Regions from separate parts of the Paenibacillus sp. FSL F4-0087 genome, predicted to be linked through region 2. Evidence: predicted binding sites of a transcription regulator. Region 2 holds the regulator's gene; each other region holds the start of a gene.
What was found. The regulator Rex, encoded in region 2, represses fermentation and respiration genes when NADH is low (regulators of the CRP and FNR family bind a similar motif). The targets are predictions, from matches to a motif close to TTGTGAAATATTTCACAA.
Positions count from the first base shown of each region.

Region 1: MHB84_RS15425 (formate/nitrite transporter family protein) is a predicted target of Rex. The motif match lies at 3,109-3,126, and genes of this name have one in related genera.
Region 3: MHB84_RS25430 (cytochrome ubiquinol oxidase subunit I) is a predicted target of Rex. The motif match lies at 2,173-2,190, and genes of this name have one in related genera.
Region 4: nadA (quinolinate synthase NadA) is a predicted target of Rex. The motif match lies at 2,230-2,247, and genes of this name have one in related genera.

Region 1 covers NZ_JBBODJ010000001.1:3,330,011-3,335,222, reverse strand. Annotated here, with positions in the region: gene MHB84_RS15430 (molybdopterin-dependent oxidoreductase) at 1-1,692, opposite strand, end outside; gene MHB84_RS15425 (formate/nitrite transporter family protein) at 2,167-3,021, opposite strand; gene MHB84_RS15420 (DinB family protein) at 3,193-3,684, opposite strand; gene MHB84_RS15415 (FAD-dependent oxidoreductase) at 3,814-5,175, opposite strand.
Region 2 covers NZ_JBBODJ010000001.1:5,221,621-5,226,832, reverse strand. Annotated here, with positions in the region: gene MHB84_RS24095 (cell wall elongation regulator TseB-like domain-containing protein) at 1-233, opposite strand, end outside; gene MHB84_RS24090 (amidohydrolase) at 275-1,579, opposite strand; gene MHB84_RS24085 (redox-sensing transcriptional repressor Rex) at 1,566-2,219, opposite strand; gene dinG (ATP-dependent DNA helicase DinG) at 2,462-5,212, opposite strand, start outside.
Region 3 covers NZ_JBBODJ010000001.1:5,516,330-5,521,541, forward strand. Annotated here, with positions in the region: gene MHB84_RS25415 (ABC transporter permease) at 1-556, shown strand, start outside; gene ccmA (heme ABC exporter ATP-binding protein CcmA) at 549-1,262, shown strand; gene MHB84_RS25425 (TlpA family protein disulfide reductase) at 1,295-1,840, shown strand; gene MHB84_RS25430 (cytochrome ubiquinol oxidase subunit I) at 2,357-3,721, shown strand; gene MHB84_RS25435 (cytochrome d ubiquinol oxidase subunit II) at 3,718-4,731, shown strand; gene cydD (thiol reductant ABC exporter subunit CydD) at 4,796-5,212, shown strand, end outside.
Region 4 covers NZ_JBBODJ010000001.1:2,714,898-2,720,109, reverse strand. Annotated here, with positions in the region: gene ftsH (ATP-dependent zinc metalloprotease FtsH) at 1-2,021, shown strand, start outside; gene nadA (quinolinate synthase NadA) at 2,319-3,257, shown strand; gene nadB (L-aspartate oxidase) at 3,294-4,913, shown strand; gene nadC (carboxylating nicotinate-nucleotide diphosphorylase) at 4,910-5,212, shown strand, end outside.

The DNA of each region.
Region 1 (5,212 bases), 1.9 Mb from region 2:
AGCCGGGTTTTCCCCGTCATACCCCTCAACGAGAGCACTATACGTAGGTAAAGGAGGCAATCCCTTCTGTGCCATCGTTTCCGAATACAGCTCAATTTTCCCCGAAGGCGTGGGCAACTGATCCAAATAGGACTCATGTGCAGACATATCCAGCTTGACGAAATGATGCTGCTTCAGCCCCTCCAAGGTTACACCGTTCATGTAGGGATTACCCGTACCCTGAAGTGCTTCCTCGATCATCTGTTCCGGTGTCTCCCCGAAAATCTCCGGGTCATACCCCATCGCCTGTCCAAGCAAAGAGAACAATTCAACATTGCTCTTGCTCTCACCCAAAGGCGCAATGACTGGCTCTTGCAAATGAACATACTGATGCCAGTAGGACGTATACAGATCTGTCGTTTCAAATGAAGACGTCGCAGGCAGCACAATATCCGCGTATTTCGCCGTATCCGTCATGAATAGGTCATGGACTACCGTAAACAGATCTTCCCGTGCAAAACCTCGCTCCACCCGCTCGGTATCTGGTGCCACCACCAGTGGATTGCTGCAGTAGACCATCAACGCCCGGATCTGCTGCTCCGCTTCCAGCAGTGCTTCGCCAATCCGGTTCATGTTCACCACGCGCGGCTCCGGGTTCTGCCGCAGCTCAGGACGCTCGAGCGCATCGCTATTCGTGCTCGCGTAGCTGTTGGTACGAATAGCGCCCCCGCCGCGCTTCAGCCACTGCCCTGTAATGGCAGGCAGACAGGCTACGCTGCGGACGTTCATGCCACCGTTGTCGTGATGCTGGAGGCCATTGCCGATATGAATGTGGGCTGCCTGTGCGTTGCCATACAGCTCAGCCAGCTTCACGATGTCCGCCTCCGGCACGCCTGTAATACGTGCAACGCGCTCCGGGGTGTAGCTGCGGACATGATCACGCAGTGCCTCATGGCCCACGGTATATTTTTGCATAAAAGCCTCATCCGTCAGTTCCTGCTCGAACAATACATGCATTAATCCGAGTGCCAATGCACTGTCTGTACCGGGGTAGAGTGGAATGAACCAGTCTCCCCATTGGGCGGTCCGATTGCGATGGACATCAATAACGACGATTTGGGCGCCCTTTTTGCGGGCTTTCTCGGCCAGAACAACCTGATGCATATTGGTGCTGACGATGTTGCCTCCCCACACCAGAATGACATCCGCATGCTCTGTATCCTCGGGCAAGGTTCCCCGGTTCGCACCCATCGTATATTTCCAGCCGGTATTTCCCGCTGCATTACAGATGGTCTGTTCCAGCTTGCTCGCACCTAGCGCATTGAAAAATCGACGATCCATGCCATCCACACCAAGAATGCCCATGTTTCCATAGAAGCTGTAGGGCAGGATGCTCTCCGGTCCGTAGGTATCTGCCAGCGAACTAAATCTCGCCGTAATCTCTTCGATGGCTTCGTCCCAACTGATTCGCTCGAACTGGCCTTCGCCCTTGGCTCCGATGCGTCGCATCGGATATTGCAACCGCTCGGGGTGATACACCCGCTCCGTCATATTTCGGACTTTGTTACAGATGGCGCCTTTTGTAATCGGATGGTCCGGATTGCCCACGACCTTCACGATCTTACCGTTCTCCTTATGAAGCAGTAGGCCGCAAGTATCCGGACAATCGAGCGGGCAAACTGCCGGGAATACGCCATTCTCCTGATCGATCATATACAAGTTCCTCCCCCTTCAAAGTTATCCTCATATCATATCTTCTTCATGGTAATCGCGTAAAGAGAACAGTCTTTTTTACTGCCACAACCGCTCCAAATTTTTTTCAAAAAAAAATCTTTTTCCCCTTGATTCAATCTCGAAATTCAAGGGTAAATTAAAAATAAGGCATTAGGCTAGTGTTTCCCCACTTCCTCCTCATGCCATATCATGGACCACTCCCGAAATTCGCCATGAACAGGTTTCGTTCCCCCGAACCTTGTCATGGCGAATTTATTTTGCGTGCATACTTTTACATAAAAAAAAGCGACTCCTCTCCCGCCCATCACAGCAGACAGCCATGACTTGAACGAGATTAGATTCGCCAATTTCTGTTGCTATTTTGTTTAACTTCCCTGTTCCTGTTTAACTTCGCACTCGTCTTTGCTGGCTTATCGTGGTTACAACGCTACTCGATTACTCGAAAAAATGTCGCTACGCCTGCTTGCTCCACATCGGTCTGGCTTCTGTCTCCACAGGCTGGGCCACCGCCATTGCCACCTCAGGCTTCACTTCCGGCTCATGCTTGCGCAGGTACACCATCCAGTAAGCAGCCGCCACAAATAGCGCCCCTCCCGTCAGGTTGCCAAGCCATACCGGAATGAAATTCATGATGTATTGCCCCCACGAATAATGCCCTTCGAAGATCGCCGCAGGAATCAGGAACATGTTGGCGACAACGTGCTGGAATCCAATAGCCACAAAGGCCATCGTTGGGAACCAAATGCCCAGTACTTTTCCACTCATCGTATCCGATGCGTAGGACAACCATACTGCGAGAGCTACCAGCCAGTTACACCCGATCCCGGATATAAAAGCCTGAAGGAAGCTGTCCTCCAGCTTGTGTCCAGCCATATCCACTACTTTGGTCAAATAGGCACCTTCTGCCGTCAGACCGAGCACATGCCCAAATGCATAGGCCACAAAGAGCGCTCCAAGGAAATTACCTATCGTCACTAAGGTGAGATTCTTCAACATGTTGCCCGCGGACAGTTTACGTGCAATCGTCGCAAGTGGGACGGCCATCATATTACCTGTCAGCAGTTCCCCACCGCCAATCAGCACCAATATTAATCCTACCGGGAACACTGCTGCACCAATCAGATTAACCAAGCTGCCCCACTCGGTCGGAGCAGAGGCAATAACCCGAATATCCAGCAGAAATCCGAGCGCAATAAAAGCTCCTGCCAGAAAACTGAGTATCAATACGGAGGACACCGGATTTTGAGCTTTCTTCATCCCCGTATGCGCCGTATATTGTGCAACCTCAAGAGGTGTTTTTGCTGCCATAACGATCCTCTCCTTCACAGTTCATGAACATCATAATTCAACTTGTTTGGTTGATATGTTCATTGTATCGCGAAGGTTTCAAGAGGTTTGTTACTTTTATCACAAAGTCTGAAAACTACATTTTCACGTTTCGTTCTAGTTTACTTGATGTGCGATCGATGAGGTGGTTACTTACGCCGTCCCCAGATCCTCATGCTCACCGAAAATTTGCTGCAAATGATGTTCCAGATGCTCAACGTAATCTTGTGCCAGCCATTCTAGCGTTACCACACTTCCATCAGAGAGGATACATGTTTGCGATTGACCCATCTCTACCGAGACGGAGAGAACACGAATAACGGACTGGTTCAGACTAATCCAGAGATTTAATACATCTTCAATTGGTGCGCTCTTGTACTGTTGGCTCTCCACCCACTGCTCCTGCTGATACGAAGTTATACTAAAAGGTTCGGTCTGGTGCTGCATCTGTACAAATCTGCTGACATTATGCAGAGCCGAATCGCATAAATGCCCCAAAATTTGAAGACGGGACCATTTTCCTTCCATTCGTGGTGGAACAATCTCGTCCGGATTCATTGCAAGGAACTCCTGAGGTACCGATTGCAAGAGAACGTTCAACCGGGATACGGATTCTGTAAGCACGCCTGCGCCACTCTCCTTCATTTCAACTCCATTGCGTTTATAACGTTACAGTTGATAATATAGCACCATTTCCCAGCCCTAACTACCTCCGATTATTTTAAAAAACAAAAAAGAACTACCGCACGAAGCGGCAGTTCTCGGATATTTCGGTTAAACCATCGCTGGTGTTTTTACTTCTACTGGAGGCAACGCCTGAAGACCAGCCGAGTTCAGGAAGTTCCATGGTTTGTTGTAATGTGGTTGGAAGAAGAAGTCGATGAAGGCCAGCTCATCTACCGTCATGTTGTTCTGGATGCACACAGAGATCGTATTGATCGACTGTGTCAGATCAGCTTGTGACATGACCTGCGCACCAACAATGCGGCGCGTAGCCTGTTCATAGATTACTTTGAGCAGCAGCTTCTCTGCTGTTGGCATGAACTCTGGACGGTAAGCATCTTCAAGCGTTACAGCTTCAACCACCAGACCCTCATCCGCAGCAGATGCTTCCGTCAGACCTGTACCTGCAATATTTTGCTCATAAATTTTAATACCTGATGTGCCTTGTGTACCCATGTACCGTGTCGTAGGACGAACCAGGTTCCGTGCTACGAGTGTACCCATCCGCACCGCGTTGGTTGCCAGTGGAATGTACGCAGCCTTGCCGGTTGGATTGTAATGAATTGCACAGCTGTCTCCAGCAGCGAAGACGTCTTTTTGGCTGGTTTGCATATATTTATCCACGATGATTGCGCCGTTTGGCAGCATATCCACTTGGCCTTTGAGCAGTTCCGTATTTGGACGGAAACCAATGCACAGAATAACGAGGTCTGTATCAAACTCTCCTTTGGATGTAATGACCTTGTTCACTTTGCCATTCTCTCCGGTAAACTTCTGAACCGTTTGGCCCAGTGCCAGCTTGATACCGTGTCCAGTCAACGTTTCTTCAATGGCATCCGTGAACTCGGGGTCGAGATATTTGTTCAAGATCCGGTCCACGCTATCAATCAGTGTAACTTCCTTGCCGTTCATTTGGAAAGCCTCCACCAGTTCAATGCCGATATAACCTGCTCCTACCACGGTAATACGTTTGGCATGTTTGGCTTTCTCAATAATCGTGTTGGAATGGTTGTAGTTTTTGCAAAGTAAAATGTTATCCATCTCGATGCCTTCCAGCTTCGGTACGACAGGCCATGAACCCGTGGTCACGATCAGCTTGTCGAAGGTATCTTCGAATTCTTCCCCGGTTTTCAAGTTTTTAGCCTGAAGTTTGTGACCCGCAGCATCTACTGACGTCACTTCATGAAGCATTTTGGTAACGACACCGAGCTCGGCCAGTTGGTTTGGCGAAGAATAGAACAGTCCGTCTGGATCTTTCACCACACCACCTACATAAAGCGCAATGCCACATGATAAGAAGGAGATGTTGTCATTGCGCTCATACACTGTAATGGTAGCATCCGGGTACAATTTGGCGGTGTTAACGATGGCTGCGGTCCCTGCGTGTGTACATCCGATAACTGCGATTTTCATGATAAGGTTCCCCCTTGGAGTATATAAATAAAAAATT
Region 2 (5,212 bases):
TTTTTGCCGATCAGGGTCCAGTATATGTTGTCTCCGCCGTCTTTCTGTCCCCAAACATACTTACGCAGCTCTTCGTGGGACGTAATCCCCAGCTGTTCCTGGGCCGCCTGTATGGCCAACGCCTCTTCCTTGCGCTGATCCTGGGTAACATAGACATAATAACGCTGAAGTCCAAACAGAATCAGAACCAGGAGCAGCAGCGAAATCCATATCCACTTCTTTTTTTTCTTCAAAAGCCGAACTTCCTTTCCCTATGACGATGCTGTCCTTGTAATTATCGGGCAAGCAAACTGTCAAATGCCAGCTGAGACTCACGCAGAATGCGCTCTTCATCCATCGTAAGACATTCGCCATGTTTAACCACTTGTTTACCATCCACCCACACATGCTCCACATCTTTGGCCGATGCCGAGTAGACTGTATGGGAAATCAGATCCGTATGCGGATAGAAATGGGCTTGTTCGATGTTCAACGCGAAGAAGTCAGCCTTCATGCCAACTTGCAGAGCGCCTGTATTATTCAGGAATATGGATTTGGCACCATATGAAGTTCCAAGCAGAAGCGCTTCCCCTGCCGGCACTGCAGTAGGGTCACCAGATACACCTTTATGAATCAACGCAGCCAATCTCATCTCTTCGAACATATCCAGGTTATTGTTACTTGCTGGTCCGTCTGTTCCCAGGGACACAGTCACGCCTGCTTTCAACAGATCAGGTACTCGTGCAACACCCGAAGCCAATTTCAGGTTACTACCTGGATTGTGGGAAACTGCTACATCATGCTTTGCGAGAATCTCGATCTCTTCATCATTCAGATGTACCGCATGTGCAACCAGTGATGGACGGGAGAAAAATCCTAGTTTCTCCAGATGTGCAACCGGACGAAGTCCGTAATCAGCCACGTTCTGTTCCACTTCACGAAGCGTTTCAGACATATGCGTATGCAAAGGCAGATTCAGGTCATGAGCAACCTGTACCAGCTTCTCTATGTAATCCGGAGGGCAAGTGTAAGGGGCATGTGGAGAGATTACAGTTGTAATTCTTCCGTCTGCTTGTCCATTCCATTGACGGGCAAATGCTGCGGACTCTTCGAGCTTGCGCAGTTGTTCTTCTTCTGAGCAAAGTCCGATTACCCCACGTGCCAGAGCAGCCCGAACGCCGGATTGTTCCACCACTTTCGCCACCTGATCCATATGATCATACATATCCAGGAAAGCTGTTGTTCCGCCTTTCAACATTTCAAGAACAGATAGTGATGTGCCCCAATATACGTCTTCAGACGTCATTTTGGCTTCCATTGGCCACATTTTCTCCTGCAACCATACTTGTAACGCCAGATCGTCTCCATGGCCTCTCAGAAGCGACATGGCCGCGTGACCATGCGTATTGATCAGACCCGGCAAGAAGAACAGTCCTTTCCCGTCCACCTTTGTCAGACTTTCGTCTCCTTCCGGCAATGTCTCACCAATATGCACAATCTTGTCATTCTCAACAACCATAAAACCTTGAACCACTTTCCAATTCGTACCCTCACACACGGCAAATTTGCCGTTGTGAATTACCCATCTATTTGTCGTCATCTTCCTCGTCGTCCTTTCCATTCTCCAAGTAATAAGCCAGACTAAGCAAATCCGTCGTAAAATCGGCATGATGAATACGAATATGCGGCGGAGTCTTCAGAATCGTTGGTGCAAAATTCAGAATCGCTTCAATTCCTGACTCAATCAGTTGATCTGCAACATTTTGGGCTTCCGTATCGGGAACCGTGATAATACCTATACGAATGTTGTCTTTTTTGACCGAATCCGTTAATTCATTCATTGGTTGCACCGTCAAACTATTGATTTGACTCCCAATCTTCGGACCGTAGGCATCAAATACAGCGACGATCTTCATGTTGTCTTTGAGATAGGCATTGTAATTAGACAAGGCATGTCCCAAATTACCTGCTCCGACAAGAGCTACATTGATCTGCTGGTCTATTTTTAAAATATGGCGGATTTTCTCAATGAGATATGAAACGTCATACCCGATCCCTTTACGACCAAAGTCACCGAAGTAAGCCAGGTCTTTACGAATCTGGGCAGGATTCAAATCCAGCCTCAGTCCCAGTTCTTGTGAAGAGACCGTATTGACTTCGCGCTGATGCAGTTCATTCAAATAACGCAAGTAAACAGGCAATCTACGCACCACGGCTTCCGAAATTTTATCTGATTTCATTCATTGCTCCCCCTTACAAAGGCCACGATAGATAGATGAAAAAGCTGAGCACCCTGTCTAAAACGAGCAAAAAGATTACTGAGTTAAACAGGATGCTCGTTGTTATATAATGGATAATTGCTTTTATTGCTTTTATTCCTTTAATTGCTTTACTCGCATATCCACGAAACAAAAATCATATTACTTAATTTTACCGCCAACCACTGGCGTCTTGCAATAATGGAAGCTACAGAGCGTATCTGTTATTGTTGCTCTTCGGTCGGTCTCTCGAGCCATTCCGAAATACGAGGAACCATCTGCTCGGTGAGCATGTGCTCCATTTTAGGACCAGGTAATGAATATAAAAAGTACTTGCCATAATACGCTTCAATAACGCGTGTATCGTATACAATTACAATGCCTCTGTCTTTGCCTGTACGAACCAGTCTGCCAAATCCCTGTTTGAAACGGATGACGGCTTGTGGCACGGACAGCTTCATAAACGGGTTTTTCTTCTGCTGCTGCAAAAGCTCGCTCTTCGCTTCGACTAATGGATGATTCGGTGGCTGGAACGGCAGTCTGACAATCGCGAGACAAGTCAGAGCCTCTCCTGGAATGTCCACCCCTTCCCAGAAGCTGCTTGTGCCAAGAAGCACCGTTGCTTTCGCATCTTGGAAGCGGCGTGTAAGCTTGGAACGGCTGCCACTGTCCACCCCTTGCCCAAGCAAAGAGATATCATTGCCTGACAAGGCCTCCTTAAGTGGGTCATAGACCTGGCGCAGCATGCGATAGGAGGTGAACAACACCATCATACGTCCACGAGTGGCAATAGCCGTTTCCGCGAGGGAGTGCACGAGCATATCCACAAAGTGGGCATCGCCTACACTGCCCTTCACGCTTGGGAAATCACGCGGAATGACGAGCAGCGCCTGTTCTCGATAATTGAACGGTGACGGCAACATGGACGTTAACAAACGGTTATTCTCGGCAGCTTCCTGCAAACCCAGCTGTTCGATCATGAATTGAAATGACTTGTCAACGGAGAGCGTAGCCGATGTAAGCACAACGCTTTTCTTTTTATCAAAGAACATATCCTTCAATTGTGCACTGACATCGACAGGAACAGCATAGAGCTGAAGTGATTTACTGCGGAACTGGCCGCTGGCCTCCATCCAGTACACGGTGTTGGCATCATCCATCCGCATGAAGAAACGCAGATTATCCTTAATCGTTGCCAAGTCCTTGAGCAGACCTGAGATATCCGTAATCAGACTATCGGACTGATAATCATCCTGATCTTCTTTCACTTCAAGCAGCAGCTTGTCACCTTTACGAATCAAATCACCTAGAGTGACATAGATTTGGTTTTCAGCATCCTGCAATTCCTGCCATTTAGCTGGTTTTTGTGAAGGCTTCAGTCTAAGAGAGAATTGTCCTGTCTCGCCTGGAGAAGCATCGCTGCGTTCAGGCAGCAGGCCAAACAATGTATCACTTAGTCGATCCCACATCTCTTTGACTTCGACCGCAAGCGGGAACATCTGATCAATCATGGAGCCCCACTGTACCGAATTTTCGTGACCCGATAATTGAGAACGAAGCATCGGCAGTTGGCCATTACGGCTATCTTTAAACAGTCGGGTCAGAGTATGAACCAACGTGAAATATTTCATATGAAGACCCAGATGCTTACCTGCTACGTCCTCCAAATGATGTGCTTCATCGATGACGAGACTTTCGTAGGCCGGCAGTAGCTGATGTGCTGCTTTGACATCCGTAAATAATTTCGAGTGATTGGTAATGACGATATCAGACAGCCCGGCTTCATGTTTGGCCCGGTGATAGAAACATTTGCGGAACCAAGGACAGGAACGTCCAAGACAAGACTCAGACTCACTCTGTACTGTCTCCCAGAAGTCTCCTCCGCGCCCGCTTAGATTAAGCTCCTCGTCGTCTCCAGTCTCCGTCTGAGTAAGCCAGACAATCATCTGAGCCGCTGTAAAATAATCCTCTTTCGGTGTAGCGAATTCACGTTTATTGATTTTGTGCTCAAACTTACGCAGACACAGATAGTGCCCACGTCCTTTGAACACTGCTGCCTTGAACGGGAACGGAACTACCTGGGTCAGCATAGGAATATCCCGCTCTCTCAATTGCTCCTGCAGGTTGATGGTATGTGTGCTGACCATGACTTTCTGTTCCTGTTTCACACTTTCATAGATGGCAGGCAGCAAATACCCAAGTGATTTACCTGTACCTGTTCCAGCTTCAATCAAGAGATGTTTCTCTTCATCCAAAGCTTGTCGTACACTGCTGAACATCTGAGTTTGCGCCTCACGCTCCTCATAATGGTCCAGCGTCTCCTTCAGGTTATCTCTAACCTGATCCATGAACTGCTCAAAACTTACGCCTTCCAGCGGATTACCTTCTCGCTCATCGCGTGGTGAGCCTATATCGGTCCAGTCACTCACGTTCAGGGCGAGCTGGCGGTAATACGTATGACCATCCAGATCCTGAATCGGCTCTGCTTCCTTCTCAGTACGCATTCCATCAAAGAACCAACCCAAGTCACTGTCTTCCGGCGCAAACAGGTCACTGAGGCGCTGAATCGTGATCAGAGGCAGTGCACGCAGCTCATCGAGGCACTTCAGTAATACAAAAGCTGTTGCGAGAGCATCACTGTCTGCCTGATGAGGGCGGTCATGCTGAAATCCGAATTCCGAAGACACATAACCGAGTTGATAAGACCCCAGTGACGGAAAAGTGATCTTCAGGAAATCAATCGTATCCAGAATCCGTCCGGTAAATGGCAGATAACCGCATCGATCGAGTGCATTTTGAAGAAAATGAAAATCAAAAGCAACGTTGTGTCCAACAAGAACAACATCGTCAAGCAGCGGAACCATCTCCATCATCATCTCTTCCAATGAGGGAGCATTCGCCACATCTTCATCAGTAATACCGGTTAACCCCGTAATAAACGGAGGAATCGGTACACCTGGGTTCACATAAGAACT
Region 3 (5,212 bases), 290 kb from region 2:
CCCCATCGGTACGATGTCTTTTATTGTTGGGAAATATCTGGGTCTGTCGGTTGTATTAGTGACTATAGTAACATTCGGTTACGGCCTCATGGGACTTCTTAGCGGATGGGTGGGTAGCCCTTTGGATGTTATGACGTACTTATTGTTTCTAGTATTCTCCTGTGGACTGGTGCTGCTATTTCTGACTATTGCACTGTTCATTGGTTCGTTATCCAAAAATCGGTGGCAAGCGTTAACAATATCCGTATCCGTTTGGTTTTTTGCTGTGATCGGATGGCCTACACTTCTAATCTCCGTGCTGGGACTCATGCCTTATCAGTGGGTAAAACCCTTACTCACCGTTCTAACCTTCATCAATCCGGCTGAGCTGGTACGTTTGTTTGTTGTGATCAAACTTGGCGGGGGCTCTATACTGGGACCTGAATATTATCAGTGGGTAGATTGGGTGCAACCATCCAGTGGAAGCTGGATTTTTACAGGGATATGTCTGCTGTGGATTGCATGTTCTATCGTGGTAGTCTACGGGATCTGGGAAAGGGGGCGTTCCCATGGATAACGTGGAAGCAGAGATTATTGGACTGTATAAATCCGTAAAAAAACAACAGATCGTTGAAGATATATCCTTTCGCGTTTCTTCCGGTCATGTGCTTGCCTTATGTGGCGGAAATGGGGCCGGAAAAAGCACTGTTCTGCGTATGCTCGCAGGTATTCTTCAACCTACCTCCGGAGAAATCATTGTAAACAAAATGCGCTGGTCCAAAGAACGAAAGCGATATTCGGAACAGATCGGATATATGCCGGATGATTATCATTTCAACCAGGGTCTGACGGCAGAGGAAGTGCTCCAGTTCTGGGCGGCGCTTAGGAAAGTGTCCAGAGAGAGAGTAGCGGAAGTGCTGACTATGGTAGGCTTGGCCGATCAAAAAAAGAAGCGGGTCACGACCTTTTCCAAAGGAATGCGGCAGCGTGTGTTATTTGCCCAGGCTCTGCTGTCCAAGCCTCCGCTGCTGATCATGGATGAGCCGACGAATGGACTGGACCCCTTCTGGATGCAAGAGTTTACAAATCTGATAAAACAGATCAAGGAGGAGGGACATATGGTCGTGTTCTCCACCCACCAGCTTGAAATCGCAGATGATGTTGCGGATCAGATTGTTTTTATGAACCAAGGACGTAATGTGGGAGATGGCTCTACTGAGGAGTTTCGTCAACAGTTCGGGTCGCTTCATGCTGCATTTCATCATAGTCTTGGCTTAAAATGAAGGTGAATTTATTGGAAATAAAAAGTGAAAAAATGAGTGCGAAAATGAGACGTTTGCTTACTATCCTGATTGGAGTGGCTGCAGTGCTGGTAGCTGTGTGGGCAATTTACCAGGAGACTTCATCATCCGAGCCCAAAAGAACCGGTGCCATTGAAGCCGGTGCAATTGCTCCTGAATTCACTGCGATTAATTCAGCCGGAGAACAGGTGAAGCTCTCCGATTATCGGGGTAAAGTCGTCATGATTAACTTCTGGGCTTCATGGTGTACGCCCTGTGTGAGGGAAATGCCAATGATTAATCAGATCGCTCAGACGTATCAAAACGATGTAGAGACCCTGTTTGTCAACGTGGGGGAAGCGAAGGGCACCATTCGTGAATTTATGGAGAAACAGGAATTCGATTTCCCTGTTATCATTGATGTGACCGGAAAGGTCTCCGGTCTGTATCGTATCACCGGTTTGCCAGCGACTATGATCATAGATCAGGAAGGTATATTCAGTCACATTTTGCTCGGTGAGTTGACTAAGGATATTCCTTTGCAGCAATGGCTAGAGGAGACCGTACAGCAAAAGAATTGAAGCTTCGTTAGACTTATGAACAAAAAAACTAAAGAAGTCGCTCGCTATACGAGCGGCTTCTTTAGTTTTATTTTTCCCGAACATCTTGCACGCATAGTAGAATTGAAAATCGCAATACCACGGTTGTGTCCAAAGAATCAATAGCTCCTTTGGGTATTTTTTACGCTTTTCACCGAGTTGTCAGAAAGAGTTGATCCTTTCTTGAACATTTAGGGACGAAGACGTGTCAGTGATTGAATTGCTAATTCACAAAGATATAATAATTTTAACTATTAGGTCCTGTTAAGTACTTTGGCCCTTCAGTATCAGGTAAAGCTTCCTCGTCTCTTACTTTGTGAAAAAATTCTCTTTGTACATACAATGATGGAGGAACGCTTTATAGACAAACTCTGAACCTATTTCGTGGGACTTCTCTAAACCTGATATTAAACGCAGCCCAAGGGATGACTGACCTAATAATTAAAAGTTTCAAATCAGTACGAAAATCGAACAGAGTTTGAAAGGAGGCAGTAAAGGATGGCAATCGATACGGTGATGTGGAGCAAGCTGGTGACAGGTATGACGCTGGGCTTCCACGCTATTTTTGCGACGCTTGGCGTCGGTATACCTCTAATGATCGCAATTGCAGAGTTCATGGGGATTCGCAAGAAGGACCCCCATTACACACTGATGGCGAAGAGGTGGTCAAGAGGGTTTGTCATTTCTGTGGCGGTTGGTGTGGTGACCGGTACAGCGATTTCACTGCAGCTGGCCCTGGTGTGGCCGAATTTTATGAAACTGGCTGGCAATGTCATAGCACTCCCGCTATTCATGGAAGTGTTTGCGTTCTTTTTTGAAGCCATCTTCTTGGGCATTTATTTGTATACGTGGGATCGATTCAAAAATCCGTACATCCACTGGCTGCTGACGATTCCCATCGTCACCGGTGCAGGCATGTCGGCTGTGTTTATTACGACGGTGAACGGCTTCATGAACCAGCCTGGAGGCTTTGTCATGGAAGCAGGCCAATTCACTGCGGTTAACCCGGTGGAGGCGATGCTGAATACGGCGACATTCTCCAAGGTGTTCCATGTGTTAAGCTCGGCCTATTTGACAGGAGCTGCCCTGTTAGCCGGAATTGCAGCCTTTGCGCTACTGAGAAAAGGGGCATCCGCCTACCACAAAAAAGCCTTGAATCTCATGATGGCGGTGGTTCTGCTGTTCGGCTTACTGAACACATTAGCGGGAGATGTGTCCGCCAAATTTCTGGCCGAGCATCAGCCGGAGAAACTTGCAGCAGCAGAATGGCATTTTGAGACAGAAAGTGGCGCAGATTTGATTTTATTGGGATGGCTGAATGCGGAGCATGAAATTATAGGAGCGCTTCACCTTCCGAAACTGCTTAGCTTCCTGGCCTTTAGTGACTTTAATGCCGAAGTAACCGGACTGGAGGAGTTTCCGGAGGACGAATGGCCGCCGCTGCTCGTTCACTACCTGTTTGATTTAATGGCGGGAATCGGATTTACGCTACTGGCTATCTCGGTTCTGTACTTCCTGTTTGTGTTCTGGAAAAAGCGCAATGAGCTGAACAAGTGGCTGCTTGGGATTATAGCACTAGGCGCACCCATGGCTTTTCTCGGAGTTGAACTGGGCTGGTTCTATGCTGAACTGGGGAGACAGCCGTGGATTATCCGGGGATATATGCGTGTTGAGGAAGCCGCCACTTCATCACCCAACATCAGAATGATCTTTTTCTTCTTCCTGCTTCTCTACATCGTTCTGGGAGTCATGTGTGTTCTCGTACTAAGACGTTTGTTCAACAATAATCCGGCAGAAGTCGAGATGGAGAAATGGATGAAGGAGAAGCGCAATCCGTCTACAGAAAAGGGTGAGCGTACATGAGTTACGAACTGATTGGCATCTCGGTGCTCTGGTTGTTCCTGTATGGCTATTTAATTGTAGCCTCCATTGATTTCGGGGCGGGTTTCTTTGCCTTTTATGCACGCTTGACGAAACAGGATCACCTGATTAATCGTCTGATTTCCCGTTATTTATCACCGGTATGGGAGATTACGAATGTATTTTTTGTCTTTTTCTATATTGGCATCGTTGGATTCTTTCCGGACACGGCTTATTATTACGGATCAGCTCTGCTCGTACCGGGCAGTATTGCGGTCATTTTGCTCGCCATTCGTGGGTCGTTTTATGCCTTTGAGAACTATGGTTCCAAAAATAATATCGTGTATCTGTTTCTATATGGAGCTTCGGGATTGCTTATTCCGGCTTCGCTATCAGTGGCGCTAACGCTGTCTGAAGGTGGTTTTATCGTGAAGCAGGGTTCGACGGTTTCGCTGGATTACTGGACACTGTTTACCAATCCGTTATCATGGAGCATCGTTGGACTCGCGATTGTGTCCGTATTGTTCATTAGCAGCTCATTTCTGACCTTCTATGCGTCGCGGGCAGAGGATCACTCTGCATTGAAGCTGGTGCGTAACTATGCCCTGTTCTGGAGCACACCGACGATTATCATCGCACTGACTGCATTTATTTATTTGGGACAGCACAATGAGCGACATTTTCAAAATATGATGGATTTATGGTGGCTACTTGCGCTTTCCGTTGCCTTCTTCATGATTGCGATGTGGCTGATCTATAACGGACGCCGCTACGGATTAGCGTTTATATGTATCATGCTGCAATTTTTCTGTGCCTTTTTCGCTTACGGAATTGGTCAATATCCTTATATCCTTGATCCGTTTATTACAATTCAAAACAGTGTAACCTCACCAGCGATGGGCTTCGCACTGGTTGTTGTGTTTATCGGTGGCATGTGCATGTTGATTCCTTCCTTAATTCTGGTTTTCAAACTGTTTCTGTTTGATGCGGATTATGTTAAGGGAAAAAAATAAATTGAATTTAATATGTGATGTAAGGGAGTAATCTCACAGGTTCATTGAAAGGAGGAGAGCTTACATGAAGAGGAAGACAAACCTGATCTCTCAACAAATGTCTGGGCAACGAAAACGTCTCGTGCTTCTTGCAGTGATTTCACTTGCGCTGGGTGCAGCGATTGTAAGTCAGGCTGCGCTGCTTGCTGAAGCAGTACAACGGATTTTTGTGGAGAAGGCTTCCCTTTCGTCGGTCGTCATGCTGCTCGGGATACTTCTGGCTGTCATGGTCGTACGTACAGGGTTGTCTTATGGGAACGGAAAAGTTGGTTTGCATATGGCTTCCAGTGCGAAGACGAATATGCGAGCAGCCGTGCTGCAACATTTGACCCATGCCTCGATGCCATCAACCCTTCGTGGACAAACAGGCGGAAAGGTCAGTGTTGCTCTGGATGCTGTGGATGAGGCTGACAGTTATTTCAGTCAGTACATGCCGCGTATG
Region 4 (5,212 bases), 2.5 Mb from region 2:
CTTTTTATTTGATTCTTTTTTTAGTTGTGGTGGGGATAGTCCAGTTCGTCAGCAATGGCGGCGAAGCCACCGATAATCCTAGATATGATCAGTTGCGCGCGGCGATCAAGACCAATAATGTCTCTGAATTGACGGTTCAATTCAACGGTCAGACGTACCTCGTGACCGGTCAATACAGGAAGACGCCTGACGGAGCCAAATCAGAAAATTTCTCAACGTATATTCCTCCTACGGATGAGGCAATTAGTGAGCTTGTAGCTGCAAGCGAAACGAACAATTTCGAATATCATCAGGAACCTATGAAAGGTGACAGCATCTGGTTGACGTTGCTGACTTCCTTTATTCCTTTGATCATTATGTTCCTGCTGTTCTTCTTCCTGTTTAATCAGGCTCAAGGCGGCGGCGGTAAAGTAATGAACTTTGGTAAAAGCCGTGCTCGTCTCTACAACGAAGAGAAGAAACGGGTTACGTTTGAAGATGTTGCGGGTGCTGACGAAGAGAAACAGGAGCTTGTTGAAGTCGTGGACTTCCTCAAAGACCCTCGTAAATTCGCAGCAGTAGGTGCACGGATTCCTAAAGGCGTACTGCTTGTAGGTCCTCCGGGTACAGGTAAAACCTTGCTCGCTCGTGCTGTTGCCGGTGAAGCGGGTGTGCCATTCTTCAGTATTTCCGGTTCTGACTTCGTTGAAATGTTCGTCGGTGTCGGTGCATCTCGTGTACGTGACTTGTTTGAAAATGCGAAGAAAAACGCCCCATGTATCATCTTTATCGATGAGATTGATGCTGTAGGACGTCAGCGTGGTGCTGGTCTTGGTGGTGGTCACGACGAACGTGAACAAACACTCAACCAGTTGCTCGTTGAAATGGACGGATTCGGAGCCAATGAAGGTATTATCATCGTTGCTGCAACGAACCGTGCTGATATTCTGGACCCTGCCTTGCTGCGTCCAGGACGTTTTGACCGTCAAATCACGGTTGATCGCCCTGACGTGAGAGGTCGTGAAGCGGTTCTGAAAGTACACTCACGCAACAAACCACTCACCAAAGATGTGAAGCTGGACATTATTGCGAAGCGTACTACCGGATTCTCTGGTGCAGATTTGGAAAATCTCTTGAATGAAGCGGCATTGCTTGCGGCACGTCGTAATCGCAGAGATATCTCCATGCGTGAAGTAGACGAAGCGATTGACCGTGTCATTGTTGGTACGGAGAAGAAAAGCCGTGTTATCAGTGACCGTGAAAAACGTATTGTTGCTTATCACGAAGCAGGTCATACCATTGTAGGCTACTTCCTGGAACATGCCGATATGGTACATAAAGTTACCATTATTCCGCGCGGACGTGCGGGTGGATATGTAATCATGTTGCCAAAAGAAGATCGTATGCTTGTTACCAAGCAAGAATTGCTGGACAAAATTACTGGACTCCTTGGTGGCCGCGTTTCCGAAGAACTGTTTATCGGTGAAATCGGTACGGGTGCATACAGTGACTTCCAACAAGCGACGGGTATCGTCCGTAGCATGGTTATGGAGTACGGTATGAGCGAGAAGCTGGGACCTATGCAGTTCGGTAGTTCGCAGGGACAGGTATTCCTGGGTCGTGATATCGGTCACGAACAGAATTACTCAGATTCCATTGCTTACGAGATCGATCAGGAGATGCAACGCTTCATCAACGAATGCTATGAGAAGTGTAAAGACTTACTCGTTAAACATTCTAAAGAAGTGCATCTGATTGCGAACACGTTGCTGGAAGTGGAGACATTGGAAATGGATCAGATCAAGCAATTGATCGAGACAGGTGCCCTGACTCCAAAAGATGAGAACAGCAACGATGGAGAAGGTACGCCTAGCGAAGGCGGAGAAGCGATCATCGACAACATCGGTGATGTACGCGTCCGTATCCAAGGCAAAGATGAAACGCCTGAACCACCAGCCGGAGATATTCCTAACGAAGCTCCGAATCTGGACAAAGGAAACAGCAATGACCCGGATGATGGTGGAACGAAGCCAACGTCTTAATTTATAACACCATCTGTCTTATAGTGGCAGATGACAAGGAGAGCCTTCGGGCTCTCTTTTTTTATGTATTCCTTCAAATTGTATAGATAATGATAACCGGGAGCTATAGGGCGAACTACGTAGGAAATGGGTGGTTATGCCCTTGTTCTGGGGCGATTTCATTTATTGACAGAGTCGTGAACGTTGTGTACATTAGGTGTTAAACCGCTTGTGATTCGTTTCTCAAGCGAAAATAACGACTTGGATTTGCCATATGAAACAGCGTATAAGGCTGTCCCGATAAGGAGAGGATCACAGGTGGAAGCTCTGGCTTTAGAGCGCAAGGCTGAGATGAACCGGGAGCTGCGCGAGCGGCTGATGGAGTTGAAGAAGGAACGGAATGCCATTATTCTTGCCCATTATTATCAACGTGACGAGGTACAGGAAGTCGCTGATTTCCGGGGAGATTCGTTTTTGCTGGCTCAGAAGGCGGCACAAACCGATGCGGATGTTATCGTTTTCTGCGGAGTTCATTTTATGGGTGAAAGCGCTAAAATTCTTGCCCCTAACAAAACGGTTATCATCCCCGACGAGCGTGCAGGCTGCCCAATGGCGGACATGGTGAACGTTGAAGGCTTACGTAAATTGAAAGCACAGCACCCGAATGCCAAAGTTGTAACGTACATCAATTCCTCAGCTGAGATCAAGGCAGAGACCGACATCTGTTGTACATCGGCCAATGCTGTCAGAGTCATTCAATCTGTTGATTCCGATGAAATCATCTGGGTACCGGATAAAAATCTGGGACATTATGTGCAACAACATACAGACAAGAAAATGATTATCTGGGAAGGTTACTGCAATACCCATGATATGCTGACGGTCAAAGACGTGGTAGAGATGAGAGCGAAGCATCCAAATGCCGAGTTCGTTGTTCACCCGGAATGTCGTCCTGAGGTTGTAGAGATGGGTGATTTCGTAGGTAGCACAACCGCCATTCTGGAATATTGTAAGAATTCGTCCGCTAAAGAATTTATCGTAGGTACCGAGGACGGTACAGGATACCAACTGCGTCTCGATAGCCCGGACAAACAATTCCACTTTGCTACCAAGTTCCTCGTATGTCCGAACATGAAAGTCAATAACTTGAAAAAGCTGGTTAAATGCTTGGAAACGATGAAGCCGCAAATTTACGTGCCTCCAGCCGTTGCCGACAAAGCCAGAGAATCACTAGAGCGCATGTTACTGGTGAAGTAGCATGCGTTACTCTTGCTCCAAGACAGGTGAAATAACATGATACCGCAATATTTAGTGGATTTTGATCTGTCCGCGCTGCCGATGGTGGAGACGGATGTGCTGGTTATTGGTTCGGGCATTGCTGGTTTGTTTACTGCGATCAAGGCGAGTGAACAACGCAGTGTGTTGATGATCACGAAGAAGTCGTTACTGGAAAGTAACACCCGGTATGCGCAGGGGGGAATCGCTGCGGTTATCGCTGAGGATGATTCACCTGCCTACCATTTGCAGGATACACTTGTTGCAGGAGCGGGATTATGCCGCTCCGAAGCAGTAGAAGCATTGGTGAACGAGGGCCCGGATGGAGTGAAAGAACTGATTCGACTGGGTACTTTGTTTGATCTGGAGAACGGCGAGTTGGCGTTGACGCAGGAAGGTGCGCACAGCCACCGCCGTATTTTGCATGCCAATGGGGATGCAACGGGATATGAGATTGTGCGTGCACTGGCTGTACAGGCGAATGAACATCCGGGGATTAAAGTGTGGGATGAGCATTTTGTCATTGACCTGATTACAGAGCAGGGAGAATGTGTAGGTGCGCTAGTACAGAAGGCTGACGGTTCGCAAGTATTTGTGAAGGCAGAGGCAACCGTTCTCTGCTCTGGTGGGGCTGGACAGTTGTATCGATATACGACCAATCCGGAAGTGGCTACAGCAGATGGCGTGGCGATGGCCTATCGTGCCGGAGCAGTTGTCCGGGACATGGAGTTTATCCAATTCCACCCGACCTCCCTTTGTTATCCGGGAGCACCACGTTTCCTGGTGTCCGAGGCTGTACGTGGCGAAGGAGCTTATTTGCGCAATGTGAAAGGCGAGCGCTTCATGGAACGGTATCATGCACAACTTGAACTGGCACCACGGGATATCGTTGCGCGGGCCATTGTCAGTGAGATGGAATCGACAAACAGTACCTTTGTATATTTGGATATCACTCATGAACCAACGGAGATGATTAAACATCGGTTTCCTACCATTTATGAGACCTGTATGCGATACGGACTGGATATGACCACAGACTGGATTCCAGTTGCTCCTGCTGCACATTACATGATGGGCGGAGTGAAGACGGATCTCAGTGGGGAGAGCAGCATTAGCCGGTTATTTGCCTGTGGTGAGGTATCTTCTACTGGAGTACACGGAGCCAATCGTCTGGCGAGCAACTCTCTGTCTGAAGCAATCGTATTTGGCCGGAGAATCGTGGATCGAATTCAATCCCTTCCTCCGCTTGCTTCACTCCAGACAAAGATTTCCACATTAACAAGTATTCGCAGGATCATAAAGGAAGAGCAGAAGCCGGTGTCCGAAAGACGTTTGCGTCTGCAAAAAATGATGGTGCGTCAAGTGGGGCTGCGCCGGAATGGCGCTAACCTGCAAGCAGCAATAGAGAAACTGCAACATGAACTGCAATTTTTTGATCAGAAGTTTACTCACAAAGAAGAGATGGAATATGCCAACCTTTTGACCTGTGCCTGGTTGGTTACCACTGGAGCATTACACCGCGAGGAAAGTCGGGGAGCACACTACCGTGAGGATTTCCCGCAGCGTGACGATGCCGTATGGCAGAAGCATAGTCTGCAGCAGCGAGAACAAGCGATTGTGGAGGAATTGATGTCATGATACTGAACGGATATAATGAAGGACTCATCGAATCAATTAAAAACTGGCTTCGTGAGGATGTTGGTGCAGGGGATGTCACAACAACTGTGACGATTCCCGCCGGCAGTCAGTCCAAGGCCGTGATACATGCCAAAGACAATGGAATCATTGCAGGAATTACGGTAGCAGAACTCGTGTTTCAGGTAGTGGATCCTGGCCTTGCGTTCACACCGATGGTAAAAGACGGTGATGCAGTTACGCATGGTACGATTCTGGCTGAGGTAGAAGGAAGCACACATAGCTTGCTGACAGGAGAGCGT